DNA from 4 places in the Streptomyces sp. NPDC002232 genome. Region 1 is predicted to be linked to each of the others. Evidence: riboswitches for the same ligand, from Rfam matches in the RefSeq annotation. Region 1 holds a riboswitch; each other region holds the start of a gene.
The links. A riboswitch is a leader RNA that binds a small molecule or an ion and turns the genes downstream of it on or off. The one in region 1 is predicted to bind cobalamin.
Positions count from the first base shown of each region.

Region 1 (7,075 bases):
GTCAGGGCATGAATCGGGTCCCGTTCGCGCCCTGGATCTGTTGGGTCCGGTGGGCCGCACTCAGACTCTGGCACTGGCACCCAGTGCCATCAACGGTGGACGCATGCCAAGTTCTGCGCATCCTTCCGCCGCCTTTTGCCACGATTGCCAAGGGCACGGACGCGCTCGGACGGCCTAGGCTGACGCCGAGGTGGCGAACGACCGGGAGGCCGAGGGTGAGCAAGACGTACGCCGGCGCGAGACTGCGGCGACTGCGCGAGGACCGGGGGATGAGCCAGGCCGAGCTGGCGCGCACCCTGGCCATCTCGCCCAGCTACCTCAACCAGATGGAGCACGACGCCCGACCGCTCACCGTGCCCGTGCTGCTGCGTCTCACCGAGGCCTTCGGCGTCGATCCCGGCTTCTTCTCGGAGCGGGACACCGGCCGCCTGGTCGCGGACCTCCGTGAAGCGCTGTCGGGGGAGCTCGCCGCGGCCCGGGTCTCCTCGTCCGACCTCGCCGAGCTGGCCTCACGGATTCCGGCGGTCGCCCACGTCCTGGTCGACCTGGGGCGGCGCAACCAGCGCCTCGCCGAGCGCATCGCCGACGCGGCGGACCCGAGGGGATCGGATCCGGAGCTGCCGCGCTCCCCGCACGAGGAGATCCGCGACTTCTTCTACCGCAGGCAGAACTACCTGCACGAGACCGATCTCGCGGCGGAGGCGCTCGCGGCGGAGATCGGCATCCGGCCCGGCGAGATCATCAGTGCTCTGAGCACACGGCTCTCCGACCGGCACGGCGTCCGTTTCTCCACCGGGACGGGGGACCGGCTGCACTCCTACGACGAGAAGACCCGCATCCTGCGGCTGTCCGTCCGTCTCCGCCCCGGCCAGCGCGCCTTCCGGCTCGCCACGCAGCTGGCCCTGCTGGAGTACGGGGACGGTCTGGACCGGCAGGCGGCCGAGGACTTCGCCCCGGACGGCCCGGCCCACCGGCTGGCGCGCATCGGCATCGCGAACTACTTCGCCGCCGCGCTGATCCTCCCGTACGAGGCGTTCCACACGGCGGCCGAGGAGTTCCGGTACGACATCGAACGGCTCACCGACCGCTTCGGGCTCGGCTACGAGACGGTCTGCCACCGCCTCAGCACCCTGCAACGCCCCAAGCTGCGCGGTGTCCCCTTCTCCTTCGTCCGCGTCGACCGGGCGGGCAACATGTCCAAGCGGCAGTCCGCCACCGGATTCCACTTCTCCCGGGCCGGCGGCACCTGCCCGCTGTGGAACGTGTACGAGGCGTTCGCCGCGCCGGGCCGCATCCACGTGCAGATCGCCGCCATGCCCGACGGGCAGCGCTACCTGTGGACCGCCCGCGCCCTCACCCGCCACCGGGGCGGCTGGGGCGAACCCGGCAAGACCTTCGCCATCGGGCTCGGCTGCGAACTCCGGCACGCCCACCGCCTGGTGTACTCGGACGGCCTGGACCTGGACAACGCGTCGGCGGCGACCCCGATCGGCATGGGCTGCCGCGTCTGCGAACGCCTCGACTGCCCCCAACGCGCGGCCCCACCCCTCGGCCGCCCCCTCCTGATCGACCAGAACGCCAGCACCTTCGTGCCGTACCCGGTCGCGGACCCGCCGGCCTGAGGCCCAGGCCGCCAGGGGCACCGGGGCGTGGCCCGAGCCTAGGAGCCGGGGCCTCCGGCGGTGCGGCGTGTCTCCGCGAGGTGGATGCCCACGTACCGCGTGAGGGCCAGCGCGTCCCCCGGCTCGTCGGCCTGAAAGGTGACGCGACGCAGCAGACCGACCCCGTCGAGCGCCACGCCCTCGCGGGCGAGGACGAACACGAGGGCGAGCAAGGCGGCACGGGCGTTGCCGTCGTCGAAGGGATGGAAGAAGCACACGTCGAGATAGGCCCGTGCGGCCCGAGCGGTGAGCGGAAGGGGCCGGTCGGCGGCGCGCGCGCTCTCGGCCAGGCAGGCGTCCAGGCGGGCACGGGTGTCCGGGCCGATCCCGTACCGCTCCTTGCCCCCCTTGGCGAAGGCCGGCAGCTCGCGGAAGGCCGGCGGACGCGGCGTGCCCAGGACGTGCCGCTGCCAGCGCTGGAGCAGCGCGAAGTCGAGGGCGGAGCCCCGCGCCGCATCGGCCCTCAGCCGTTCCAGAGCGGCGAGCAGCCCGTCGGCGCGGGCGGGATCCAAGGCGCCGTCGAAGGCGCGTACGTCCTCCACCACCCCGTCGCGCGACGGCGTCACCGGGTCGTCCCGGTCGTCCTTCGTGGCCTCGTGCCACGGCACGCCCTCGCGCACGTCGAGCCAGCGCTCCAAGTGGTCCGGCACCGGTCCGGCGGGCCGCGGGGTGTCGTCCGGGCGCACCGACAGCGCCAGCCGCTCCGCGACATCCTCGACCAGCTCCGGGTCGGGGCCCGTCCAGCTCGCGAACCGTCCGCCGATCGCCTCCTCGACCCACTCCCGCGCGAGATCGGGAGCGACGCCCCAGCGGCTCAGGAACCAGGTGAGCACCTGACGGCAGTGACCGTGCCAGCCGCTCCCGCACCCGGTCCGGTCGACCACCTGAAGGATCAGGTTGCGGGCGGCGCGCTCCCACAGGATCCGCTGGTCCTCGATCCCGGCCAGGTCCAGCGGATAGGCGTCGAACCACCCGGCGAGACTCTCCAGCCACGCGCGCCACTCGCACAACGCCGCGACGACGCGGGCGACCGTCTCCCGCGGCGTCGTGATCGAGTCCCGGGGGCAGCACCAGTTCCCGACGGGCCCACCGTCGAAGTCGCCTTCGTCGTGCGCCCAGCGCCAGCCCACGGTCCAGCGGCCGTAGTGCTCGACGAGGGCGTGCGCCATGGCTTCGGCCCAGGGCTTGCCCGCGTCCCAGCTCCACGCGTCCATCGCGGTTTCGCCGAGGGGGAGTTCGGGGCGGCTGGGCACCCGCTGGGCGGGACCGAGCGACCGCACCACCTCCGGTGCCGAGGCGCTGTCGAAGGGGTGACGGGTGGGATCCACATCGTCCCAGGTCAGAAAACGCGGTGCCAGCTCGACGATCACCGCGCAAGCCTGCCCGCCCCTCCGGCCGCGGTTCAAGCGGATTCCGCCGGGCTCCACCGGAGCCAGGGCACGCCGTCGGCGCCCGCCCGGAGTGGGGGGTGGACTTACTAGGACGTCCAACTATATGTTCGTGACGAGCCCGCGGTGCAGGGAAGCCGGTGTGATTCCGGCGCGGTCCCGCCACTGTGACCGGGGAGTGTGCTCTTCCAGCAGGTCAGGCCACTGACGGAAACCATCCGTCGGGAAGGCCGGAGAGCATGCGCTGATCCGGGAGTCAGGATACCGGCCGTGGGGTGTTCCGTGTTGTCCACGAGGATGGAGCAGACACGCATGGCACCGGTACGTGACCACGACCCTGGTGATCCGGCGGAGTACCCGAACCCCGAGGCCCTGACCTCGCGTTCGTGACTCGACGAGGGCGTCACCGCCTTCCCTGTCCCGCGGCCCGTACCGCGGTGCGCACCCCCGATCGGTGCCGCGCCGCGCCCTCGCCGCGCCTTCCTCGGATCCGTACCTGACGAGAGCAGGCTTCGATGGTCCGCGAGCTCACCCATTTCATCGGCGGCAAACACACCGCCGGCACGTCCGGTCGCTTCGCCGACGTGTACGACCCCAACACCGGCGCCGTCCAGGCCAGGGTCCCCCTGGCCGGGCGCGCCGACACCGAGGCGGCGATCGCCGACGCCGAGACGGCCCAGCGGGAGTGGGGCCGGTGGAACCCGCAGCGGCGCGCCCGCGTCCTGCTGCGCTTCCTCCAACTCGTCGAGGAGGAGAGGGAATCCCTGGCCCGGCTGCTCTCCTCCGAGCACGGCAAGACCGTCGCCGACGCCCACGGCGACCTGCAACGCGGCCTGGAGGTCGTGGAGTTCGCCGCCGGGATCCCGCACCTGCTGAAGGGCGAGTTCACCGACAGCGCCGGCACGGGCATCGACGTCCACTCGCTCCGCTCCCCGCTGGGCGTCATCGCGGGCATCACCCCGTTCAACTTCCCCGCGATGATCCCGCTGTGGCAGGCCGCACCGGCCCTCGCCTGCGGGAACGCGTTCGTCCTCAAGCCCTCCGAGCGCGACCCCTCCGTACCCCTGCGGCTCGCCGAGCTCTTCCTGGAGGCCGGTCTCCCGCCCGGCGTGCTCAACGTCGTCAACGGCGGCAAGGAGGCCGTCGACACCCTCCTGGAGGACCCCAGGGTCCAGGCCCTCGGCTTCGTCGGCTCCACCCCGGTCGCCGCGCACATCTACGCCACCGCCGCCGCCCACGGAAAGCGCGCCCAGTGCTTCGGCGGGGCCAAGAACCACATGATCGTGATGCCCGACGCCGACCTGGACCAGGCCGCCGAGGCACTGATCGGCGCCGGGTACGGCTCGGCCGGCGAGCGCTGCATGGCGATCTCCGTCGCCGTCCCGGTGGGGGAGGAGACCGCCGACGCGCTGGTGGCGAAGCTGAAGGAGCGCATCGCCGCCCTGCGCATCGGCACCTCCGACGACCCGGACGCCGACTTCGGCCCGCTCGTCAGCCGGGACGCCCTGGACCGGGTCGACCGCTACGTCGGGATCGGGGTCGAGGAGGGTGCGGAACTCGTCGTCGACGGACGGGGATTCACCCTGCCCGGCCACGAGAACGGCTTCTTCGCGGGGGCGACCCTCTTCGACCGCGTCACGCCGTCCATGCGGATCCACCGGGAGGAGATCTTCGGCCCGGTGCTGTGCGTGGCACGCGCCGCCGACTACGAGGAGGCGCTCCGGCTGCCGAGCGAGCACCCGTACGGCAACGGCGTGGCCATCTTCACCCGCGACGGAGACACCGCCCGCGACTTCACCCGGCGCGTCCAGGTCGGCATGGTCGGCGTGAACGTCCCGATCCCGGTCCCGGTGGCCTACCACACCTTCGGCGGCTGGAAGCGCTCCGGATTCGGGGACCTGAACCAGCACGGCCCCGACGCCGTCCGCTTCTGCACCCGCACCAAGACCGTGACCTCCCGCTGGCCCTCCGGGGTCAAGGAAGCCGCGAGCTTCACCATGCCGACGATGGGATGAGCGCCGTGACCACCCTCACCGAGGACCAACTGGCCCTCGCCGAAGTCACCCTGGACTTCGCCCAGCAACAGCTCGCCCCGCACGCCGTCGCCTGGGACCAGGACAAGCACTTCCCCGTCGACGTCATCCGCAGGGCCGCCGCGCTCGGCCTCGGCGGCGTGTACGTGCGCGAGGAGCACGGCGGCTCCGGACTGAGCCGCGCCGACGGTGTCCTCGTCTTCGAGACCCTGGCCACCGGCTGCCCCTCGATCGCCGGTTACCTCTCCATCCACAACATGGTCGCCTGGATGATCGACCGGTACGGAGCCCCCGCCCAGCGCGCCCGCTGGCTGCCCGGTCTGTGCTCCGCCGAGGCCCTGGGCAGCTACTGCCTCACCGAACCGGGCGCCGGATCGGACGCCGCCGCCCTGCGCACCCGGGCCGAGCGCGACGGCGACCACTACGTCCTGACCGGCGTGAAGCAGTTCATCTCCGGCGCGGGCACCTCCGACCTGTACGTCGTCCTGGCCCGCACCGGAGGAGACGGCCCCGGCGGCATCTCCGCCTTCGTCGTCGAACGCGCCGACCCGGGCGTCTCCTTCGGCGCGAACGAACGCAAGATGGGCTGGAACGCGCAGCCCACCCGCCAGGTCGTTCTGGACGGTGTGCGGATCCCCGCCGACCGGCGCCTCGGCGCCGAGGGCGAAGGCTTCCGCATCGCCATGCAGGGCCTCGACGGCGGCCGCCTCGGCATCGCCGCCTGCTCCCTCGGCGGAGCCCGGAGCGCCTTGGACCGCAGCCTCACGCACCTCGCCGACCGGGAGGCCTTCGGCGCCCGGCTGCTCGACGCCCAGGCCCTGCAGTTCCGGCTGGCCGACATGGCCACCGAGCTGACCGCCGCCCGCGCGCTGGTACGACAGGCCGCCGACGCCCTCGACCGGGGCGACCCGGAGGCGTCCCGCCTCTGCGCCATGGCCAAGCGGTTCGCCACCGACACCGGCTTCTCGGTCGCCGACCGGGCGCTCCAGCTGCACGGCGGCTACGGCTACCTGAGCGAGTACGGCATCGAGAAGATCGTCCGGGACCTGCGGGTCCACCGGATCCTGGAAGGGACCAACGAGATCATGAACGTCATCGTCGCCCGCGGCCTGACGGAGCACCTGCGATGACCGGGGACGAGGAGGTCGTCGTCCGGACCGAGGGACGGACGGGCCGTCTGGTCCTCAACCGCCCCCGGGCCCTGAACGCGCTCAGCCACCCGATGGTGCTCCGCATCGAGGAGGCCCTCACCGCCTGGCGCGAGGATTCCCGCGTCGAGACGGTGGTGATCTCCGGCGCGGGGGAGCGGGGACTGTGCGCGGGCGGCGACATCCGCGCCATCCACGCGGACGCCCGCACGGGCGGCACGGCCTCGGCGGACTTCTGGCGGGACGAGTACCGGCTCAACGCCCTCATCGCCCGCTACCCGAAGCCGTACGTCGCCCTCATGGACGGCATCGTCATGGGCGGCGGAGTCGGCGTCTCTGCCCACGGCACCGTACGGATCGTCACCGAGCGCTCCCGCGTCGCCATGCCGGAGACCGGCATCGGCTTCGTGCCCGACGTCGGCGGGACCTACCTCCTGGCCCTGGCCCCGGGACAGCTCGGCGTCCACCTGGCCCTGACCGGGGCGTCCGTCGGAGCTGCCGACGCCCTGCTCTGCGGCCTCGCCGACCACTTCGTACCGTCCGACCGCCTGGAGCGCCTCGTCACGGACCTCGCGCACGCGCCCGTGCACGACGCCCTGGCGGCTCACGTCGGCCAGGCGCCGCCCGGACGACTGGCGGCCCAGCGCGCGTGGATCGACGACTGCTACGCCGCCGACACGGTGGAGGAGATCCTCGACCGGCTCCGCGCGAGCGGCGTGCCGGCCGCCGAGGAGGCCGCCGCCACCCTGGCCACCCGGTCGCCCACCGCGCTCAAGGTCGCCCTGACGTCGGTGCGCCGCGCCCGTGAGCTCGGGCCCCTGGAGCGGGTCCTCGCACAGGAGTAC
Region 1 is NZ_JBIARV010000004.1:479,005-486,079, forward strand. It holds gene ACFYXU_RS20095 (short-chain fatty acyl-CoA regulator family protein) at 216-1,622, shown strand; gene ACFYXU_RS20100 (Fic family protein) at 1,661-3,031, opposite strand; cobalamin riboswitch at 3,157-3,337, shown strand; gene ACFYXU_RS20105 (CoA-acylating methylmalonate-semialdehyde dehydrogenase) at 3,565-5,064, shown strand; gene ACFYXU_RS20110 (acyl-CoA dehydrogenase family protein) at 5,061-6,212, shown strand; gene ACFYXU_RS20115 (enoyl-CoA hydratase/isomerase family protein) at 6,209-7,075, shown strand, end outside.

Region 2 (7,075 bases), on a different contig from region 1:
CTGGCCGCGCGCTGGCGCAGGGCCGACAACGAGCAGAGCCTCGACGAATGGGGCCTGGGCGGCCGGTCGTTCGGCACCTGGGTGACCTGGTTCCTGCTCGGCGGCGACCTCTACACGGCGTACACCTTCGTCGCCGTGCCCGCGGCGATCTACGCGGCGGGCGCGGCCGGCTTCTTCGCCGTGCCGTACACGATCCTGGTGTACCCGCTGATCTTCACCTTCCTGCCGCGCCTCTGGTCGGTCTCGCACAAGCACGGATACGTCACCACCTCGGACTTCGTGCGCGGCCGCTTCGGCTCCAAGGGCCTGTCGCTGGCGGTGGCGGTCACCGGCATCCTCGCCACCATGCCGTACATCGCGCTCCAGCTCGTCGGCATCCAGGCCGTCCTGGACGTGATGGGCGTCGGCGGCGGCGAGAACACCCACTGGTTCGTCAAGGACCTGCCGCTGCTGATCGCCTTCGGCGTCCTCGCGGCGTACACGTACTCCTCGGGCCTACGCGCCCCCGCGCTCATCGCCTTCGTCAAGGACACCCTGATCTACCTCGTCATCGCGGTGGCGATCATCTACATCCCGATCAAGCTGGGCGGCTTCGACGAGATCTTCGCGAAGGCCGGCGAGGCGTACGCGCAGACCAACCCGGCGACCGGGAAGCCGCGCGGCACGCTCGCCCCCGGCGAGGCCGGACAGTGGACGTACGCGACGCTCGCGCTCGGCTCGGCGCTCGCGCTCTTCATGTACCCGCACTCCATCACGGCGACCCTGTCGTCCCGGAGCCGTGAGGTCATCCGCCGCAACACCACGATCCTGCCGCTGTACTCGCTGATGCTGGGCCTGCTCGCGCTGCTCGGCTTCATGGCGATCGCCGCCGGCATCAAGGTCACGAACGGCCAGCTCGCCATCCCGCAGCTCTTCGAGACCATGTTCCCGGACTGGTTCGCGGGCGTCGCCTTCGCCGCCATCGGCATCGGCGCGCTCGTCCCGGCCGCGATCATGTCGATCGCCGCGGCCAACCTCTTCACCCGCAACATCTACAAGGACTTCCTCAAGCCCGACGCCACCCCGGCGCAGGAGACCAAGGTCTCCAAGCTGGTCTCGCTCCTGGTGAAGGTCGGCGCGCTCGTCTTCGTCCTCACCATGGACAAGACGGTCGCGATCAACTTCCAGCTGCTCGGCGGCATCTGGATCCTCCAGACCTTCCCGGCGCTCGTCGGCGGTCTCTTCACCCGCTGGTTCCACCGCTGGGCGCTGCTCGCCGGCTGGGCCGTCGGCATGATCTACGGCACGGCCGCCGCCTACGGTGTCGCCAGCCCGACCCAGAAGCACTTCGGCGGCTCCGCCGCCGAGATCCCGGGCATCGGCGAGATCGGCTACATCGGCCTCACCGCCTTCGTCCTGAACGTCGTCGTCACGGTCGTCCTGACCTTCGTCCTCAAGGCCGTCAAGGCCCCCGAGGGCGTCGACGAGACCTCCCCGGAGGACTACACGGCGGACGCGGGCGACGCCGGCGTCCGCACCGAGCTCCCGAAGGTCGGCACCCCGACCCACTGAGCCACGGCCACGCGCGCGGAAGGGGCCCGGGACCTCCCGGGCCCCTTCCGCGCGCCGGGCGGCAGACTGGCGGGCATGGACTTCACGATCAGGGCGGTACGGCCCGAGGAGTACGAGCGGCTCGGTGACCTCACCGGGCTCACCTATCTGAACGACGGCCTGCTGCTGCACGGCGAGGACGACTTCTACCTGGACGTGCTGCGCGACACGGCCCGGCGGGCCCGCGAGAGCGAGGTGCTCGTCGCCGCCGACGCCGACGACACCGTCATCGGCGGGGTGACCTTCGCCGCCGGCGGCACCCCGTGGGCCGACATCGCCGTCCCCGGCGAGGCCGAGTTCCGGATGCTGGTGGTCGCCCCGGCGGCCCGCGGCAGGGGCGTCGGAGAGGCCCTCGTGCGCGCCTGCCTGGACCGGGCGCGGGCCCTGGACGGCTGCGCGCGGCTCGTCCTCTCCACGGACGCCAAGATGGTCTCCGCGCACCGGATCTACGAGCGGATGGGCTTCGTCCGCACGCCCGAGCGGGACTGGAACCCCCTCCCCGAGCACGCTCTGCGGACGTACGCACTCGAACTGTAACTCCGGGACCGACACAACATGTGGGGGGTGCTCGAAGGGGCGCCCCCCACATGTATGCTCGACCTCGCTGTCGACGCAGGGGAATCCGGCGCGAATCCGGAACTGTCCCGCAACGGTGTGCTACGTGCGGATTCGTACGGAGTGAGTCCGAGGACCTGCCGACAGCGCGCCCGGTCCGTCCGTTCCGGGTGCCACAGACGTCCGGGCCTCGCGGAGTGGGCCGGTGGACGCGGCGCGCCCGCGCGTACGGGTGCCCGCCTGCCCGCCTCCCCCGCCCTGGCCCCGAGCCGAGCGAGGGAGAGCCCCCACGTGACCATCGCGCCCGCCGATCCGGCCGCAGCGATCGAGAACGACGGCCCCGGGACCGTACTCCTGCGGACCCTGACCGATCTCACCGCCGACCTCCCGGACACCGACCCCGGCAAGGTGGCCGCCGCCGCGCTCCGCGGCCGCAGTGCCCGGTCGGACGAGGCGGAGCTGCGCGAGCTGGCCACCGAGGCCGCCGCCGGCCTGATCGCCGAGGACCCCGCGTACTCCCGGCTCGCCGCCCGGCTCCTCACCCTGACGATCGCCGCCGAGGCGGCCGGCCAGGGAGCCGTGTGCTTCTCGGCCTCGGTCGCCGTCGGCCACCGCGAGGGCCTCATCGCCGACCGGACCGCCGCCTTCGCCGCCCTGCACGCCGACCGCCTCGACGCGACGATCGACCAGGCCGCCGACGACCGCTTCGGCTACTTCGGCCTGCGCACGCTCTACTCGCGCTACCTGCTCCGCCACCCGATCACCCGCAAGGTGATCGAGACCCCGCAGCACTTCATGCTGCGCGTCGCCTGCGGCCTGGCCGAGGACGACAGCGTCCGCGCCCTGGACGAAGTGGCGTCCCTGTACGGCCTGATGAGCCGCCTGGACTACCTCCCCTCATCCCCGACGCTCTTCAACTCCGGCACCCGCCACCCGCAGATGTCCTCCTGCTACCTGCTGGACTCCCCGCAGGACGAGCTGGACTCCATCTACGACCGCTACCACCAGGTCGCGCGTCTCTCGAAGCACGCGGGCGGCATCGGCCTCTCGTACTCCCGCATCCGCGCCCGGGGTTCCCTCATCCGCGGCACCAACGGGCACTCCAACGGCATCGTGCCGTTCCTGAAGACCCTGGACGCCTCCGTCGCCGCCGTGAACCAGGGCGGCCGCCGCAAGGGCGCCGCCGCGGTCTACCTGGAGACCTGGCACGCGGACATCGAGGAGTTCCTGGAGCTCCGCGACAACACGGGCGAGGACCAGCGCCGCACGCACAACCTGAACCTGGCGCACTGGATCCCGGACGAGTTCATGCGCCGGGTCAACGCCGACGCCGAGTGGTCGCTGTTCTCCCCGGCGGACGTGCCCGAGCTCGTCGACCTGTACGGCGAGGAGTTCGACGCCGCCTACCGCAAGGCCGAGGCGGCGGGCCTGGCCCGCAAGACGATGCCGGCCCGCGACCTGTACGGCCGGATGATGCGGACGCTGGCGCAGACCGGCAACGGCTGGATGACGTTCAAGGACGCCTCCAACCGGACCGCGAACCAGACCGCCGTGCCCGGCACCGTCGTCCACTCCTCGAACCTGTGCACGGAGATCATCGAGGTCACGAACGACGGCGAGACCGCGGTCTGCAACCTGGGCTCCGTGAACCTCGGCTCGTTCGTCGTCGGTTCGGACATCGACTGGGAGCGCCTGGACGAGACCGTCCGCACGGCCGTCACCTTCCTCGACCGCGTCGTCGACATCAACTTCTACCCGACCGAGGAGGCCGGCCGCTCCAACGCCCGCTGGCGCCCGGTCGGCCTGGGCGCGATGGGCCTCCAGGACGTCTTCTTCCAGCTGAAGCTGCCCTTCGACTCCGCCGAGGCGCGCGCGCTCTCGACGAAGATCGCCGAGCGGATCATGCTCGCGGCGTACGAGGCCTCCGCCGACCTCGCCGAGCGCTCCGGCCCGCTCCCCGCCTGGGAGGACACCCGCACCGCCCAGGGCGTCCTGCACCCGGACCACTACGACGTGGAGCTGAACTGGCCGGAGCGCTGGACGGCGCTGCGCGCGCGCATCGCCACCACCGGCATGCGCAACAGCCTCCTCCTCGCCATCGCCCCCACGGCGACCATCGCCTCCATCGCGGGCGTCTACGAGTGCATCGAGCCGCAGGTCTCCAACCTGTTCAAGCGCGAGACGCTCTCCGGCGAGTTCCTCCAGGTCAACTCGTACCTCGTCGAGGAGCTGAAGAAGCTCGGCGTGTGGGACGCGCAGACCCGTGAGGCGCTGCGCGACTCCAACGGCTCGGTGGCCGGCTTCACCTGGGTCCCGGCCGAGGTGCGCGAGCTCTACCGCACGGCCTGGGAGATCCCGCAGCGCGGCCTCATCGACATGGCGGCGGCGCGGACCCCGTTCCTCGACCAGAGCCAGTCCCTGAACCTGTTCCTGGAGACGCCGACGATCGGCAAGCTGTCGTCGATGTACGCGTACGCCTGGAAGCAGGGTCTGAAGACGACCTACTACCTGCGCTCCCGTCCGGCGACCCGGATCGCGCGCGCGGCGCAGGCCGCCGCCCCGATCCCCGTCCAGCAGGCGGCCCCCGACGCCGACGCCGTCGCCTGCTCCCTTGAGAACCCCGAGTCCTGCGAGGCCTGCCAGTAATGAGCTCGACCGACAAGAAGAACCTCCTCGACCCGGGCTTCGAGCTGACGCTCCGGCCCATGCGCTACCCCGACTTCTACGAGCGCTACCGGGACGCCATCAAGAACACCTGGACCGTGGAGGAGGTCGACCTCCACTCGGACGTCGCCGACCTCGCCAAGCTCACGCCGGGTGAGCAGCACATGATCGGCCGGCTGGTCGCGTTCTTCGCGACGGGCGACTCGATCGTGGCGAACAACCTGGTGCTGACGCTCTACAAGCACATCAACTCCCCGGAGGCGCGGCTCTACCTGAGCCGTCAGCTCTTCGAGGAGGCGGTCCACGTCCAGTTCTATCTGACGCTCCTGGACACCTACCTGCCCGACCCGGACGACCGCGCGGCGGCCTTCGACGCGGTGGAGAACATCCCGTCGATCCGCGAGAAGGCGCAGTTCTGCTTCAAGTGGATGGACTCGGTCGAGAAGATCGACCAGCTGGAGACGGCCGCCGACCGCCGCCGCTTCCTGCTGAACCTCATCTGCTTCGCGGCGTGCATCGAGGGCCTGTTCTTCTACGGCGCCTTCGCGTACGTCTACTGGTTCCGCTCGCGCGGCCTGCTGCACGGCCTGGCGACCGGCACCAACTGGGTCTTCCGCGACGAGACGATGCACATGAACTTCGCCTTCGAGGTCGTGGACACCGTCCGCAAGGAGGAGCCGGAGCTCTTCGACGACGCCCTCCAGCAGCAGGTCACGGACATGCTGAAGGAGGCCGTCGAGGCGGAGCTGCAGTTCGGCCGCGACCTGTGCGGCGAGGGCCTGCCGGGCATGAACACCGAGTCGATGCGCGAGTACCTCCAGTGCGTCGCCGACCAGCGCCTCCAGCGCCTCGGCTTCCCGCCGGTGTACGGCTCGGAGAACCCGTTCTCCTTCATGGAGCTCCAGGGCGTCCAGGAGCTGACCAACTTCTTCGAGCGCCGCCCGTCCGCCTACCAGGTGGCGGTCGAGGGCTCGGTGGACCTGGACGAGGACTTCTAGGAACCGTCCGTACGCGCGAGGGCCCCGCTCCCGGAGAGGAGCGGGGCCCTTCGGCGTGGGCGCGGGGTCAGTCGTTCGCGACGACCGGGTAGCGCGGGGTGCCCTCTTCCATCTGGCGCAGGGCGTCCTTGCGGTCGCGCTTCGACAGCTTGTCGATGTACAGGAACCCGTGCAGGTGGTCCGTCTCGTGCTGGAGGCAGCGGGCGAAGTAGCCGGTGCCGCGCACCTTGATCGGGTTGCCCTGGGAGTCCTGGCCGTGCACCTCGGCGTAGTCCGGGCGGGCCAGCTCGGCGTACGCGGTGGGCACGGAGAGGCAGCCCTCGTTGGACTCGTCGAGGTGGCGGAGCTCGGCCGGCAGCTCCTGGAGGACCGGGTTGACCACGTGGCCGACGTGCCGGACGCCCTCGTCGTCCATGCAGTCGTAGACGAAGACCTTCTGGTCCACGCCGATCTGGTTCGCGGCCAGGCCGACGCCCTCGGCGGTCTTCTGGCTGGCGAACATGTCGTCGATCAGCTGCGCCAGCTCGTCGCCGAACTCGGTGACGTCCTTGCACTCCCGGTGGAGCACGGGGTTGCCGACGACCGTGATCGGACGCGAGGTGCCCCGCTCGCGGTGCGCGAGCTCGCGCGCCTCGCAGTCCTCCGTGTCGACGACGAACCCGTCGTCGATCTGCGTCTGCTCGTCCGTGTCCTGCTGCGCCATGTCCGGCCGCGCCTTCCTGAAAACCCGATTCCGTCGGAGGACAGCCTACGGGGCCCCGGCCGGGGGCTCAGCAGACCTCTTCGAGATCACGCCACTCCCGGGAGTCCGGGCTGTCCGCCACCCAGCCGTCGAGCAGCCCCCGCACCAGGCCGGGCGGGGCCGCGATGCCGCACTCCCGCTCGGGGACCCACAGCTCGCCCGGCGAGCGGTGGCCGAGCGGCCCGGGGTGGCCGGGCTCGCTGTGGTCGTGCGGGTCGGAGTGCTCGCCCTCGCCCTCGGCGCTCGGCATGGTCGACTCGGAGCAGGCCCGGCAGAGCAGCCGCACGGAGGACGACCAGTCCTCGGCGGCGAAACCGGCTTCCGCGGCGAGCTGCTCCAAGGCGTCCCGGTCGGCCTCGGTGGCGGCCTCCAGGAGGACGACCCAGGTGGGGACGGGTGAGGGCGCCCACAGCTCGATCTCGTCGAAGACGGGGTAGGAGGGGCCCGCGGTGGTGGTCCGCTCGCCGTTCGGCACGCCGTCGTGGAGGACGACCTCGCCCCAGCGGCGGCCGGAGGACGGCAGCGG
Region 2 is NZ_JBIARV010000001.1:509,926-517,000, forward strand. It holds gene mctP (monocarboxylate uptake permease MctP) at 1-1,551, shown strand, start outside; gene ACFYXU_RS02245 (GNAT family N-acetyltransferase) at 1,627-2,127, shown strand; cobalamin riboswitch at 2,165-2,305, shown strand; gene ACFYXU_RS02250 (ribonucleoside-diphosphate reductase subunit alpha) at 2,437-4,791, shown strand; gene ACFYXU_RS02255 (ribonucleotide-diphosphate reductase subunit beta) at 4,791-5,807, shown strand; gene def (peptide deformylase) at 5,875-6,510, opposite strand; gene ACFYXU_RS02265 (hypothetical protein) at 6,578-7,075, opposite strand, start outside.
Region 2: linked by a shared signal. The riboswitch ahead of ACFYXU_RS02250 (ribonucleoside-diphosphate reductase subunit alpha) and the one ahead of ACFYXU_RS20105 (CoA-acylating methylmalonate-semialdehyde dehydrogenase) in region 1 are both predicted to bind cobalamin.

Region 3 (7,075 bases), on a different contig from region 1:
GGTAGGCGATGACGTCGGCCGCCGCGATGGCCTTCACGGCGGCGACGGTCATCAGGTCCGGGTCGCCGGGGCCGAGCCCGACGCCGTACAGCTTGCCGGTCACGGGGCTCATGCCTGGATCTCCGCTTCGTGGGCGAGGGCGTTGATCGCGGCGGCCGTGATCGCGCTGCCGCCGCGCCGGCCCCGGACGACCAGGTAGTCGAGGCCGAGGGTGTTCTCGGCCAGGGCGTCCTTGGACTCGGCGGCGCCGATGAAGCCGACGGGTATGCCGAGGACGGCGGCGGGCCTCCCGGCGCCCTTCGCGATCATCTCCAGGAGGTGGAAGAGGGCGGTCGGCGCGTTGCCGATGGCGACGACGGAGCCTTCGAGGCGGTCCCGCCACAGCTCCAGGGCGGCGGCGGAGCGGGTGGTGCCGAGCTCGGCGGCGAGGGCGGGCACGGCCGGGTCGGAGAGCGCGCAGAGCACCTCGTTGTCGGCGGGCAGCCGCTTGCGGGTGACGCCGCTGGCGACCATCTGGGCGTCGCAGAGGATCGGCGCGCCGGCGCGCAGGGCCGCGCGGGCGTTCGCGACGACCTGGGGGGAGTACGCGATGTCCTGCACGAGGTCGGTCATGCCGCAGGCGTGGATCATCCGGACCGCCACCATGGCGACGTCGGCGGGCAGGTCCGCGAGGTCCGCCTCGGCGCGGATCGTGGCAAAGGACCGGCGGTAGATCTCCGTCCCGTCCTTCTCGTAGTCGAACATCCTGGTGCTCTCGCTCATCTCGTCGTGCGGGCCTTGGTCACTGCGTCGGGCAGGGCGGTACGGGGGGTGGGGACGCCGTCCACCCGGTAGCTGTCGTCGCCGGTGGCGAGGACGTCGGTCCAGGCGCCGTGCGGGTGTCCGCAGCGGCGCTCGCACCCGGAGAAGTGCACGGGCAGGACGGGACGGGCGGGGTGTCCCGGCGGGCCGGGGCGGCGCGCGGCGGGTCCCGGGGCGGCGTCGGCGCGGACGTCGGCGAGGGACTTCGCGCAGCCGGGCCGCCCGGTGCAGGCGGTGACCCCGGCCCAGGGGGAGTCGGGGCGGGTGATCAGCCCGGCCGCGTCGAGCAGGGGCAGCAGGCCGGGGTCCGTCCCGGCCACGACGACCCCGCGCCAGGGCGTGAGGCGCACCTCGTCGGCGGGGAGCAGCGCCCGCAGCCGGGCGGCGGTGAGCCGGCCGAGCGGGGCGAGCACGGAGAGGGCGGCGGGTCCGAGGACGCCGGGCGCGGGGGGAGGGCCGTGCGGGAGCGCCGGCGCGGGGACGGGCTCCCCGGCCACCCCGCACTCCGCCAGGTCCACCCCGTACCCCCGGGGCAGCTCGCGGACCCGCCAGGCGCCGGTGCCGGCCTCGGCGGCCGCGGCCAGGAAGCCGCCCGCCGCGGCCAGGGCGGCCGAGGGCGCGTCGGAGGCCGCGAGCCGGACGGCCCGCCCGCCGACGTGCAGCTCCGCCGCCCCGCCGCCCACTGCGACCAAGGTCACATCCCCGCCGAGTCCGGCGACGTCTCCCCGGCCGTCGTCGAGGACGAAGAGGAACCGGCCGGAGAGCGCAGACGCCCACGGCGCGGACAGCAGGTGGCTGTCGAGCTCACGGGCCCACAACTGCACGTCGGACGCGCCGAGTCCGTCGAGGCCCGAGGCGGGCGAGGCGACGATGTTGCGGACGCGCTCGTGGGTGGGGGAGGGCAGCAGGCCGGCCTCGGCGAGGAGCGCCGCCAGCTCGGCCCCGCAGTCGTCGGCGAGGCCGCGCAGCTCCGCGTTGCCGCGCGAGGTGATGCTGAGCCGCCCGTCGCCGAGGGTCTCGGCCGCGTCCGCCAGGACCTCGACCTGATGAGCCGTCAGGCGACCTGCGGGCAGCCGCAGTCGGGCCAGGCGTCCGTCGTCGGCGGAGTGCAGGCGCAGCGCCCCGGGGCAGGCGTCGCCACGGTCCCGTACGCGCGGTTCGCCCGGTTCGGGCACCGGGGGTGGGGTGGGCGGCATGGCGGCGAGCATACCCACGGGGAACCGGCCGGCCACCGGGTGTGATCCGGTCGACCCCGCCGCTCCCTGGGGCCCGCCGACGCCACGATCTAGGATGCAGATCGGCATGGGGTCCCAGGACCCCGGGGAGGAAGCCCGGTGAGATTCCGGCGCGGTCCCGCCACTGTGAGCCCGCACCCGCGGGTGAGTCAGGAACTCCCGCCGTCCATCTGACCACCCGGGGCGCGGACAACCCCGAGGAAGGCCTGAGCCTCGCCATGCTCCTGCTGCTGTCGCACTCCGACACCGACCTGCTCAGCGCCCGCGCGGCCGGAGGGCCGGTGGAGTACCGCTTCGCCAACCCCTCCCGCCTCCCCCTGGCCGACCTGCCCGCCCTGCTCGACGGCGTCGACCTCGTCCTCGTCCGGCTCCTCGGCGGCGTCCGCTCCTGGCAGGAGGGCCTGGACACGATCCTGGCCGCCGGGAAGCCGGTCGTCGTACTGAGCGGCGAACAGGCCCCCGACGCCCAGCTCATGGAGGCCTCCACCGTCCCCGTCGGCGTCGCCACCGAGGCGCACGCCTACCTGGCGCACGGCGGCCCGGCCAACCTGGAGCAGCTGGCCCGCTTCCTCTCCGACACCGTCCTGCTCACCGGCCACGGCTTCGAGGCCCCGGCGGCCGCCCCCACCTGGGGCCCGCTGGACCGGACCGCGAAGGACGGCGACGGTCCGACGATCGCCGTGCTCTACTACCGCGCCCACCACATGAGCGGGAACACCGCCTTCGTCGACGCCCTCTGCGGCGCGATCGAGGACGCCGGCGCGCGCGCCCTCCCGCTGTACGTGGCGTCCCTCCGGGCCCCCGAGACGGAGCTCGTCGACACGCTGCGCACCGCCGACGCGATCGTCACGACCGTCCTCGCGGCCGGCGGCACCAAGCCCGCCGAGGCCCAGGCCGGAGGCGACGAGGAGGCCTGGGACGCGGGCGCGCTCGCCGCGCTCGACGTGCCGATCCTCCAGGCGCTGTGCCTGACCGGCTCGCGGTCGGCGTGGGAGGAGAACGACGAGGGCCTGTCCCCGCTGGACGCCGCCAGCCAGGTCGCGGTGCCCGAGTTCGACGGCCGCCTCATCACCGTCCCGTTCTCCTTCAAGGAGATCGACGCCGACGGTCTGCCCGCGTACGTCGCCGACGCCGAGCGGGCGGCCCGCGTCGCCGGGATCGCCGTCCGGCACGCCCGGCTCCGCCACATCCCGAACGCCGAGAAGCGGCTGGCGCTCGTCCTCTCCGCGTACCCGACGAAGCACTCCCGCATCGGCAACGCGGTCGGTCTCGACACCCCCGCCTCCGCCGTGTCCCTGCTCCGCCGCCTGATCGCGGAGGGCTACGACTTCGGCCCCGAGGCCGACCTGCCCGGCGTGGTCTCCGGCGACGGCGACGAGCTGATCTACGCCCTCATCGAGGCCGGCGGCCACGACCAGGACTGGCTGACCGAGGAGCAGCTCGCGAAGAACCCGGTCCGCATCCCGGCCGCCGACTACAAGCGCTGGTACGCGACGCTGCCCGCCGAGCTCCGCGAGCAGGTCGAGGAGCACTGGGGCCCGGCGCCCGGCGAGATGTTCCTCGACCGGTCCCGCAATCCGGAGGGCGACCTCGTCCTCGCCGCCCTGCGCCGCGGGAACCTGCTGGTCCTCATCCAGCCCCCGCGCGGCTTCGGCGAGAACCCGATCGCGATCTACCACGACCCCGACCTCCCGCCGTCCCACCACTACCTGGCGGCCTACCGCTGGATCGCGGCCCGCGCCGAGGACGGCGGCTTCGGCGCCGACGCCATGGTCCACCTGGGCAAGCACGGCAACCTGGAGTGGCTGCCCGGCAAGAACGCCGGCCTGTCCGCCGCCTGCGGCCCCGACGCGGCCCTCGGCGACATCCCGCTGATCTACCCGTTCCTCGTCAACGACCCGGGCGAGGGCACCCAGGCCAAGCGGCGCGTGCACGCCACCCTGGTCGACCACCTGGTCCCGCCGATGGCCCGCGCCGACTCGTACGGCGACATCGCGCGCCTGGAGCAGCTCCTCGACGAGTACGCGCAGATCTCCTCCATGGACCCGGCGAAGCTGCCCGCGATCCGCGCGCAGATCTGGACCCTGATCCAGGCGGCGAAGCTCGACCACGACCTCGGCCTGGAGGAGCGCCCGGAGGACGACGGCTTCGACGACTTCCTGCTGCACGTCGACGGCTGGCTGTGCGAGGTCAAGGACGCCCAGATCCGCGACGGGCTGCACGTCCTCGGCGGTGCCCCGGAGGGCGAGGCCCGGGTGAACCTGGTCCTGTCCATCCTGCGCGCCCGCCAGATCTGGGGCGGCACGCAGGCGCTGCCCGGTCTGCGCGAGGCCCTCGGCCTGGACGAGTCGGCCGCGACCCGGACCACCGCCGACGAGGCCGAGGCGAAGGCCCGCGAGCTGGTCGAGGGCATGGAGGCCGCCGGCTGGTCCGTCGACGCGATCGGCACGGTCGCCGCCGCGTACGGCTCCGAGGTCCGGGACGTGCTGCGCTTCGCCTGTGAGCAGGTCGTGCCGCGCCTGGCCGCCACCACCGACGAGCTGGCGCACGCCGTGCACGCCCTGAACGGCGGCTTCGTCCCGGCCGGACCGTCCGGCTCCCCGCTGCGCGGCCTGGTCAACGTCCTGCCGACCGGCCGCAACTTCTACTCGGTCGACCCGAAGGCCGTGCCGTCCCGGCTCGCCTGGGAGACCGGGCAGGCGCTGGCCGACTCGCTGCTCACCCGCTACCGCGACGACAACGGCACGTGGCCGACCTCCGTCGGCCTGTCCCTGTGGGGCACGAGCGCGATGCGCACCGCCGGCGACGACGTCGCCGAGGCCCTCGCCCTGCTCGGCGTCCGCCCGCTGTGGGACGAGGCCTCGCGCCGGGTCAACGGCCTGGAGCCGATCCCGCTCGACGAGCTCGGCCGTCCGCGCGTCGATGTGACGCTGCGCATCTCGGGCTTCTTCCGGGACGCCTTCCCGCACGTCATCGGCCTCCTCGACGACGCCGTACGGCTCGTGGCGGGTCTGGAGGACGAGTCCGCCGAGGACAACCACGTCCGGGCGCACGCGCAGGCCGACCTCGCGGAGCACGGCGACGAGCGGCGCGCCACCACCAGGATCTTCGGCTCCCGTCCGGGCACGTACGGCGCGGGCATCCTCCAGCTGATCGACTCGCGGGACTGGCGCACGGACGCCGACCTCGCCGAGGTGTACACGGTGTGGGGCGGTTACGCCTACGGGCGCGGGCTCGAAGGACGTCCGGCGCGCGCCGAGATGGAGACCGCGTACAAGCGGATCGCGGTGGCCGCGAAGAACACGGACACCCGCGAGCACGACATCGCCGACTCGGACGACTACTTCCAGTACCACGGCGGCATGGTCGCGACCGTCCGCGCGCTCACGGGCACCTCCCCGGAGGCGTACATCGGCGACTCGACCCGTCCGGAGACCGTCCGCACGCGCACGCTCGTCGAGGAGACCTCCCGGGTCTTCCGGGCCCGCGTGGTCAACCCCCGCTGGATCGAGGCGATGCGCCGCCACGGCTACAAGGGCGCGTTCGAGCTGGCGGCGACCGTCGACTACCTCTTCGGGTACGACGCGACGACGGGTGTGGTCGCCGACTGGATGTACGACAAGCTCACCCAGGAGTACGTGCTCGACGCGGAGAACCAGGCCTTCCTGAAGGAGGCCAACCCGTGGGCCCTGCACGGCATCGCCGAGCGGCTGCTCGAAGCCGAGTCGCGCGGCATGTGGGAGAAGCCGGACCCGGAGACGCTGGCCGCCCTGCGCCAGGTCTTCCTGGAGACGGAGGGCGACCTGGAGGGCTCGGACGACTAGGTCCGCGCCAGGGCCGGGGTCAGGTCGAGGACCCGGCCCCGGAATCCCTCCCGCAGCCGCCGGTCGTGGCTGACCACGATCAGCGTGCCCCGGTACGCGGCGAGCGCGGCCTCCAGCTCCTCCACCAGGCCGGGGGCCAGGTGGTTGGTCGGCTCGTCGAGGAGGAGCAGGTCGGCGGGGGAGGCGACCAGCCGGGCCAGCTCCAGCCTGCGGCGCTGCCCGGTCGAAAGCAGCCGGACCGGGGTCGTCAGATCGCGGGCCGCGAAGAGCCCGAGGGCGAGCAGCTCGTCCTCGCGGCCCTCTCCGAAGGCCTCGCCCACCGTACGGGGGTCGGTGGGTGGGGCCGTGTCCTGGCGGAGCAGCCCGACCCGGGCGGGCACGGTCACCGTGCCCGCGTCCGGGGCGAGTTCGCCCGCCAGGACCCGGAGGAGGGTGGTCTTTCCCGCGCCGTTGGGCCCGGTGACCAGGAGGCGCCCGCCCGGGTCGAGGTGGAGGGCGTCGAGGTGCAGTCTGCCGTCGACGCGTATCCCGGCGAGATCGACGGGCGCGCCCTCCCCCGCGATCTCCGTGCGGAACCGGAGCGGTTCCGGCGGCGGGGGCACGGGGTGGCCGGTGAGCCGGGCGAGCTGCTCGCGGGCCGCGCGGATGCGGCTCATCGCGCCGTGCGCCCGTGACCGGGCGCGGAAGGCGCCGGCCCCGCTGAACGCGGCCGGGGCCTTGCGGGGGATCGCGGAGAAGCGGTCGATGTTCGTGTCGGCGAGGGCCCGGTGGCGGGCGAGTTCGGCCTTCCACTCCTCGTACGCGCGCTGCCTGCGGGCCCGTTCGGCGGCGCGTCCGGCGAGGTAGCCCGGGTAGCCGTCGCCGTACCGCCGCACGGTGTGGCGGTCCTCGTCGACCTCCAGGACGGCGGTCGCGACCCGGTCGAGGAAGACCCGGTCGTGGGAGACGGCCACGATCGTGCCCCGGTGGGCGCGCAGCCGGTCCTCCAGCCAGGACACGGCCTGGTCGTCGAGGTCGTTGGTCGGCTCGTCGAGGAGCAGCAGTTCGGGCTCGGCGGCGAGGACGGCGGCCAGGGCGAGCCGGGAGCGCTGTCCGCCGGAGAGCGTCCCGAGCGGCCGGGCGCGGTCGAGGGGGCCGGGCTCGCCGAGCCTGCGGAGGACGGTCTCGACGCGCCGGTCGGCTCCGGCGCCGCCCCGGGCCTCGTGGGCGGTGAGC
Region 3 is NZ_JBIARV010000006.1:322,145-329,219, reverse strand. It holds gene ACFYXU_RS29750 (precorrin-2 C(20)-methyltransferase) at 1-112, opposite strand, end outside; gene ACFYXU_RS29745 (precorrin-8X methylmutase) at 109-744, opposite strand; gene ACFYXU_RS29740 (cobalamin biosynthesis protein CobG) at 759-2,009, opposite strand; cobalamin riboswitch at 2,089-2,217, shown strand; gene cobN (cobaltochelatase subunit CobN) at 2,255-5,860, shown strand; gene abc-f (ribosomal protection-like ABC-F family protein) at 5,857-7,075, opposite strand, start outside.
Region 3: linked by a shared signal. The riboswitch ahead of cobN (cobaltochelatase subunit CobN) and the one ahead of ACFYXU_RS20105 (CoA-acylating methylmalonate-semialdehyde dehydrogenase) in region 1 are both predicted to bind cobalamin.

Region 4 (7,075 bases), on a different contig from region 1:
GCAGCTTCTCCAGACGGGCGGCGGCCGCGTCCACGGACGAGGTCGGGGGCAGCGCGACCTCGGCGTCCCGGCCCCGGAAGGTGACCAGGCCGACCTTGTCGCGCCGCTGGTAGGCGTCGAGCAGCAGCGACAGCACCGCGCCCTTCACGGCGCTCATCCGCTGCCGCGCCGCCATGGAGCCGGAGGCGTCCACGGCGAACAGCACCAGGTTCCCCTCGCGCCCCTCCCGGGTCGCCTGCCGCAGGTCGTCCCGGCGGACCACAAGACCCGGACCGGACCGGCCGCGCGCCCGCTGGTGCGGGGCCGCGGCCTGGACGGTCGCCGCCAGGTGCAGCTTGGTGAGCGCGCCCCGGGGCCGGGTGGACCCGGTGGTCCGGCCGTGCTCGGTGCGGGCCCGGGAGCGGCGTCCGGCCGCGCCCTCGCCGAGTCCGGGCACGCTCAGCACCTTCGTACGGAAGGGCTCGGCGGCCTTGACGGCGGCCCGCTCCCCGGCGCCGGAGCCCTGCGGGGCGGGCGCGGGCGCGCGGTCCGGGACCTCGGCGGACTCGGGGGCCGGCCCCTCGGGGCCCTCGCCCTGCGGCGGGACGCCCCCGCCGCCGCCGTCCGGGCCGCCGCCGGGGCCGCCGTCCCCGGGGCCCTCCGGCTCGGGATCGTCGTCGGGCGCGCCGCCCCCGAACTGCTCCAGGGTCTCGTCGAGCTTGTCCTCGTCGAGACCGGGCGCGTCGAAGGGCGAGCGGCGGCGGCGGTGGGGGAGCGCGAGCAGCGCGGCCTGGCGGACGTCCTCCGCGGTGACCTCGGTCCGTCCGGCCCAGGCGGCGAGCGCGGTCGCCGCACGGGCCATCACGATGTCGGCGCGCATGCCGTCCACCTCGAACGCGGCGCAGGTCGCGGCGATCTGGAGCAGGACGGCGTCCCCGAGGGCCACCCGCGGCAGCAGCGTCCGGGCGGCGACGATCCGCTCGCGCAGGGCGCTCTCCTCGCCGGCCCAGCGGGCGGCGAAGGCGGCCGGGTCGTCCTCGAAGGCGAGCCGCCGCCGGACGACCTCGACCCGCTGCTCGGGGTCCCGGGAGGCCGCGACCTCCACGGTGAGCCCGAACCGGTCGAGCAGCTGCGGCCGCAGCTCGCCCTCCTCGGGGTTCATGGTCCCGACGAGCAGGAAGCGGGCGGCGTGCCGCACGGAGACGCCCTCGCGCTCGACGTGGGAGGCGCCCATGGCCGCGGCGTCCAGCAGGTGGTCGATGAGGTGGTCGCTCAGCAGGTTGACCTCGTCGACGTACAGGATGCCCCGGTGCGCGGCGGCGAGGAGCCCCGGCTCGAAGGCCTTCACGCCGTCGGCGAGCGCCTTCTCGATGTCGAGCGCGCCGACGAGCCGGTCCTCGGAGGCGCCGACGGGCAGCTCGACCATGCGGGCGGGCCGTGCGGTGCCGGGAGCGTTGCCGTGCGGGCCGTCGGGGCAGCCGAGGTCGGGGGAGTCCGGGTCGCAGCTGAACCGGCAGCCGGCGACCACCGGGACCTCCGGCAGCAGCTCGGCGAGCGCGCGGACGGCGGTGGACTTGGCGGTGCCCTTCTCGCCGCGCACGAGCACGCCGCCGACGGCCGGGCTGACGGCGTTCAGCAGCAGCGCGAGCCGCAGGTCGTCCATGCCGACGACGGCGGTGAACGGATACCGGGTGCTCATCGGGTGGTTCCTTCCTCGAGTTCGATCGGCTGGTGTGCGGGGCGCCGCCGCGATGCCGCGGCGGTCGCGGACGACGCGCGGCGGCCCGCCCGCGCCCGGTGCGGTCCCGGGGCCGTGCTCACGGCGCGCCCGGCGGCACGAACGGCAGGCCCTCCGGGGCGCCCCGCTCGATCAGGCGCAGCAGCGCGTCGGTGTCCGCGTGCTCCTCGATCAGGTCGCCGAGCCGGTCGAGCTGCTCCTCCCGCAGCGCGCCGAAGGACGTGTCGGGCGCCGGCACGAACCGCCGGCCCGCCGCCGCGGCGACCTCCCGCAGGAAGGCCCTGCGGAAGCCGTCGCTCTCCAGCGAGCCGTGCCAGTGGGTGCCCCACACGGAGCCGACCCGGCAGCCGTCCAGGAACGGCTCGCCGCCGAGCACGTCCGCGACGCCGTGGTGGATCTCGTACCCCTCGACCCGCTCGCCGAGCGCCTCGCCGACCGGCCGGGCGAGCGTCTTCTCGACCCCGAACCGGACCCGTACGGGCAGCAGCCCGAGGCCGTCGACCACGCCGGCCTTCGACTCGACGTCGTCCTCGATGCGCTCGCCCAGGGCCTGGAAGCCGCCGCAGACGCCGAGCACCGGCCGGCCCTCGGCCGCGCGCCGCGCGAGGGCGTCCGCCAGGCCCCGCTCCCGCAGCCAGGCGAGCGCCTTGACCGTCCCCCGGGTGCCGGGCACGACCACGAGGTCGGCGTCGACGAGCTCCTCGGGCCGGTCCACGAAGCGGACGACCACGCCCGGCTCGGCGGCGAGCGCGTCGACGTCGGTGAAGTTGGACATCAGCGGGACGGCGCAGACGGCGACCCGCAGCACGTCCGCGCCGACCGGCGGCGCGACGACCGACTCGCGGACGGTGCCCCGCAGGGAGACCCGCAGGCCGTCCTCCTCGTCGATGCCGAGCCCGTGCGCGTACGGCAGGACGCCGAAGGTCCGGCGGCCGGTGAGCCCGTGCAGCATGTCGAGGCCCGGTTCCAGCAGGGTGACGTCGCCCCGGAACTTGTTGACCAGGTAACCGGCCACCAGCGACTGGTCCTCCGGGGACAGCAGCGCGGTCGTCCCGAAGAACTGGGCGAAGACCCCGCCCCGGTCGATGTCCCCGACGACGACCACGGGCAGCCGCGCGGCGCGCGCGATGCCCATGTTCACGATGTCCGTGCGCCGCAGGTTGATCTCGGCCGGGCTCCCCGCCCCCTCGCAGATCACGGCGTCGTACGTGCCCCGGAGCTCCTCCAGGCAGGCCATCACCGGCTCGAACAGGGTCTGCTGCCGGCCGCCGTGGTAGCCCCGCGCGCTCATCTCGCCGACCGGCCTGCCCATGAGGACGACCTGGCTGGAGCGGTCGCCGCCGGGCTTGAGCAGGACCGGGTTCATCAGCGCGGTCGGCTCCACCCGGGCGGCCTGGGCCTGCATGGCCTGGGCGCGGCCTATCTCGGCGCCCTCCCGGGTGACGAAGGAGTTCAGGGACATGTTCTGCCCCTTGAACGGCGCGACCTTGATGCCCTGCCGGACCAGCCAGCGGCATATTCCGGCCGTGACGACGCTCTTGCCCGCGTCGGACGTGGTCCCGGCGACCAGCAGCCCCCCACCCCTCATGCGTTCCTCCGCTTCAGCGCGCTCGCGATCATGCGGCCGCCCACGCAGGCGACCAGGGTCAGTCCGGTGACCCGGCGGGAGAGCCGGACCGCGCGGTCGATGTCGGCGACCTCGACGGGCCGTCCCTCCCCGTTGAGGACGGGCCGGTGCTCGACCCGCCCGGCGTAGGAGAGGGTGCCCCCGAGGCGCACGCCGAGGGCGCCCGCGAAGGAGGCCTCGACGGGGCCCGCGTTCGGGCTGGGGTGCCGCCCCGCGTCCGCCCGCCAGGCCCGTACGGCGCCGCGCGGGTCCGGTCCGGCGACGGTGGCGAGGGCGGCGGTGAGCCGGGCGCCGGGCCAGCCGGCCAGGTCGTCGAGGCGGGCCGAGGCCCAGCCGTACCGGCGGTACCGGGGGGACTTGTGGCCGACCATCGCGTCGAGGGTGTTGACCGCGCGGAAGCCCACCAGGCCGGGCACGCCCGCGACCGCTCCCCAGAAGAGGGCGCCCACGACCGCGTCGGAGGTGTTCTCGGCGACGGACTCGACGACCGCGCGGGCCATCGCCGGACCGTCGAGGGACTGCGGGTCGCGCCCGCACAGGTGGGGCAGCCGCTCGCGGGCCACCTCCAGGTCGCCGACGGAGAGGGCGCCGCCGATCGCGCGGGCCTCGCGCCCCAGGGTCGTACCGCCGACGACGGACCAGACGGCGGCGGCGGTGAGCGCGGCGGACCCGGCGCGGCTGCCCCGCACCGCGCGGGTGGCGAGGGCACCGGCCGCGACGGCGGTACCGGCGCAGACGGCGGTGTGCAGGGCGCCCCGGCCCCGGTGGTCGCGCCACAGGGCGTCCTCGACCCGGGCGGCGGCCCGGCCGAACGCGGCGACGGGGTGGCCGCGGCGGGGGTCGCCGACGAGCAGGTCGACGGCGAGTCCGGCGGCCGCGCCGTACGCGAAGGCGGCGGTGGCTCTGGAGAACAGGGGGGTGCGGCCGGGCATGGCGCTGTGTCCTCACTCAGGGTCCGCGCCCTGGATCGACGTGACCGGCGGCGAGAGTTCCTGACTGCCGGACCCGTCGGATCCGGTCACAGTGGCGGGACCGCGCCGGAATCGCACCGGACTTCCTCTACTGCCGCCGTAATGGCCTCGGCAGTCCACCACGGGCCGAGAACAGCCGTCAACTCACCCTTGACCTGCACCGCGTCACTGTGCGAAGCACCACAGACACGACGGCGGGGCGGCCCGCACCCGAAGGTGCGGACCGCCCCGCCGGTCACGCCCGACGCGTCAGGCGACGATCAGGTAGATGCCGTACGCCACGGCCGCCAGGCACAGGGCGAAGCAGGCGTAGGCGCCGGTGCGGGCCAGGGCGGCGGCCTGCTCCTGCTTGGAGAGGCCGATGACACCGAGGGTGAAGAGGCCCACGAGGGCGACGGTCGCCACGAGGCTGACTCCGAAGACGGAGCCGAGAGCTGCCCAGTCGATCTTCATGCTTGGTTCCAGTTCCTTAGACCGCGGCGGCGGGGGCCGGGGGAGCGGCCGGGTCCGTGGGGACCGGCGCGGGGATGGTGGTCTTCAGGTCCGCGACGGCGGCGACGGAGCCGGCCGGCGGCGGGGTGACGGCCGCGATCGCGGTGGTCACGACGCCCGCGGGCTCGGCGTCGCCGTCCAGGTCGTCGGCCGTGACGTTGTGCTGGTCGACCGGCTTGCGGCGGGACAGGGACCAGATCACGGCGGAGCCGGCGACCAGCAGGACCGCGACGGCGACGATGCCCCAGGGACCCTGCTTGGTGAGGAACTCGGCACCGGCGCCGACCAGGGCGGCGGCGGGCAGCGTCAGGCCCCAGGCGACGAACATCCGGGTGGCGGTCGACCAGCGGACGACACCGCCCTTGCGGCCGAGACCGGCACCCATCACGGCACCCGAGCAGGACTGGGTGGTGGAGAGGGAGAAGCCGAGGTGCGAGGAGGCGAGGATGACCGTGGCGGCACTGGTCTGGGCGGCGAAGCCCTGCTGCGGCCGGAGGTCGGTGAGGCCCTTGCCCATGGTGCGGATGATGCGCCAGCCACCGAGGTAGGTGCCGAGCGCGATGGCCACACCGGCGGAGACGATGACCCACAGGGGCGGGTTCGAGCCGGGGGCGACGACGCCCTGGGTGACCAGGGCGAGGGTGATGATGCCCATCGTCTTCTGGGCGTCGTTGGTGCCGTGGGCGAGGGAGACGAGACCGGCGGAGGCGATCTGGCCGACGCGGTAGCCCTTGGCGGTGTGCTTCTCGTCGGTCTTCGCGCCGATCCGGTACGTCAGGCGGGTGGCCAGCATCGCGGCGAGACCGGCGACGATGGGCGCGGCCACGGCCGGGATGAGGACCTTGGTGACGATGGTCGGGGCGTTCACGGCGGACCAGCCGGCCGACATGACCGCGGCGCCGATGAGGCCGCCGAAGAGCGCGTGGGACGAGCTGGACGGCAGACCGAGCAGCCAGGTCAGCAGATTCCACAGGATGGCGCCCACGAGCGCCGCGAAGATCACTTCTGTGCGAATGCCCTCTTCGTTGATGATCCCGCCGGAGATCGTCTTGGCGACCTCCACGGACAGGAAGGCGCCGACGAGGTTCAGCACGGCGGACATGGCCACCGCCGTCTTGGGCTTGAGAGCACCGGTCGAGATGGTCGTGGCCATCGCGTTCGCGGTGTCGTGGAAACCGTTCGTGAAATCGAACACGAGAGCTGTCACGACCACAATGGCGAGCAGCAGCGTGATGTGTTCCATTTACCCAGGCAATCGTTCGACGTCAGTGGCTCGTCGAACGTAAGCAACCTGGGTGAACGGAAGATGAACTGACGCGGGCGGCGTGGTGTCCCTATCCGGTGTCAAGAGGTTCCGCTTGTGGCCCCCGGGTGCCGGGGTGTCCACGATGCGGTCACCCGGCAACCACGGGTGATCCGGGCCCTTCCGGGGCACGTACGACCTGACCCGCTTCCTCCCCCGCCGTCCCGTTCCGCTCCCTGGACAGAACCATCCGGCCGGGGGACCGCCAGGAGGAGACCCATGTCACTCCGCCGGGGGATCCCTCCGGCTCCCTCCGCTTCCGCTCCGCGCCCGGCGCGTGCCGGGTCCGTCCGGGTCCGTCCGGTGGCAGCCCCGCCCCGCCCTGCCGACACTGGGATCGTGCGCCCGGCTACAGCGACGGCAGCGGCCGTCACCACCCTGATCGGTGTCGGCGCGGCCGCGATCGCGGCCGGCCGGTACGCCAGCGACGTCGCCCTGAGGGCGCCGTCCGGACGGCCCCTGCCCGGAGACCCCCGGCTCACCGTGCACGCCACGGGACCCGAACGCGTCACCCTCACCCGCAGCCTCGCCTCGCTGCGCCCCGGCACGTACGGGATGGAGGCACCCGGCCTGCACGCCGTGCTCGGCCCCGTCCTCGAACGGGTCCCGCACACCGCCGACACCGTCGTCCGCCGCCTGGAGCGCGTCGAGCTCGGCGTCCTCGGACCCGGCGCCCGCGTCCGGCTCACCCCCCAGCTGCACCGGGGCACCCCGATCAGCGCCCTCGGGCTCGCCCAGGAGGACGTCGAGATCCCCGGCGAGCTCGGGCCCCTGCCCGCCTGGCTGGTGGCCGGCCCCCGCACCACCTGGGTGATCGCCCTGCACGGGCTCGGCACCACCCGGGAGCACCCGCTCAACCTCGTCCCCTTCTTCCACCGGCGCAAGATCCCCGTCCTCATCCCCGCCTACCGGGGCGACGAAGGGGCGCCCGCCTCCCCGGACGGCCTCGCCCACCTCGGCGACTC
Region 4 is NZ_JBIARV010000002.1:68,600-75,674, reverse strand. It holds gene ACFYXU_RS07125 (putative cobaltochelatase) at 1-1,678, opposite strand, end outside; gene ACFYXU_RS07120 (cobyric acid synthase) at 1,797-3,305, opposite strand; gene ACFYXU_RS07115 (cobalamin biosynthesis protein) at 3,302-4,276, opposite strand; cobalamin riboswitch at 4,311-4,443, opposite strand; gene ACFYXU_RS07110 (hypothetical protein) at 4,565-4,768, opposite strand; gene ACFYXU_RS07105 (inorganic phosphate transporter) at 4,785-6,050, opposite strand; gene ACFYXU_RS07100 (alpha/beta hydrolase) at 6,450-7,075, shown strand, end outside.
Region 4: linked by a shared signal. The riboswitch ahead of ACFYXU_RS07115 (cobalamin biosynthesis protein) and the one ahead of ACFYXU_RS20105 (CoA-acylating methylmalonate-semialdehyde dehydrogenase) in region 1 are both predicted to bind cobalamin.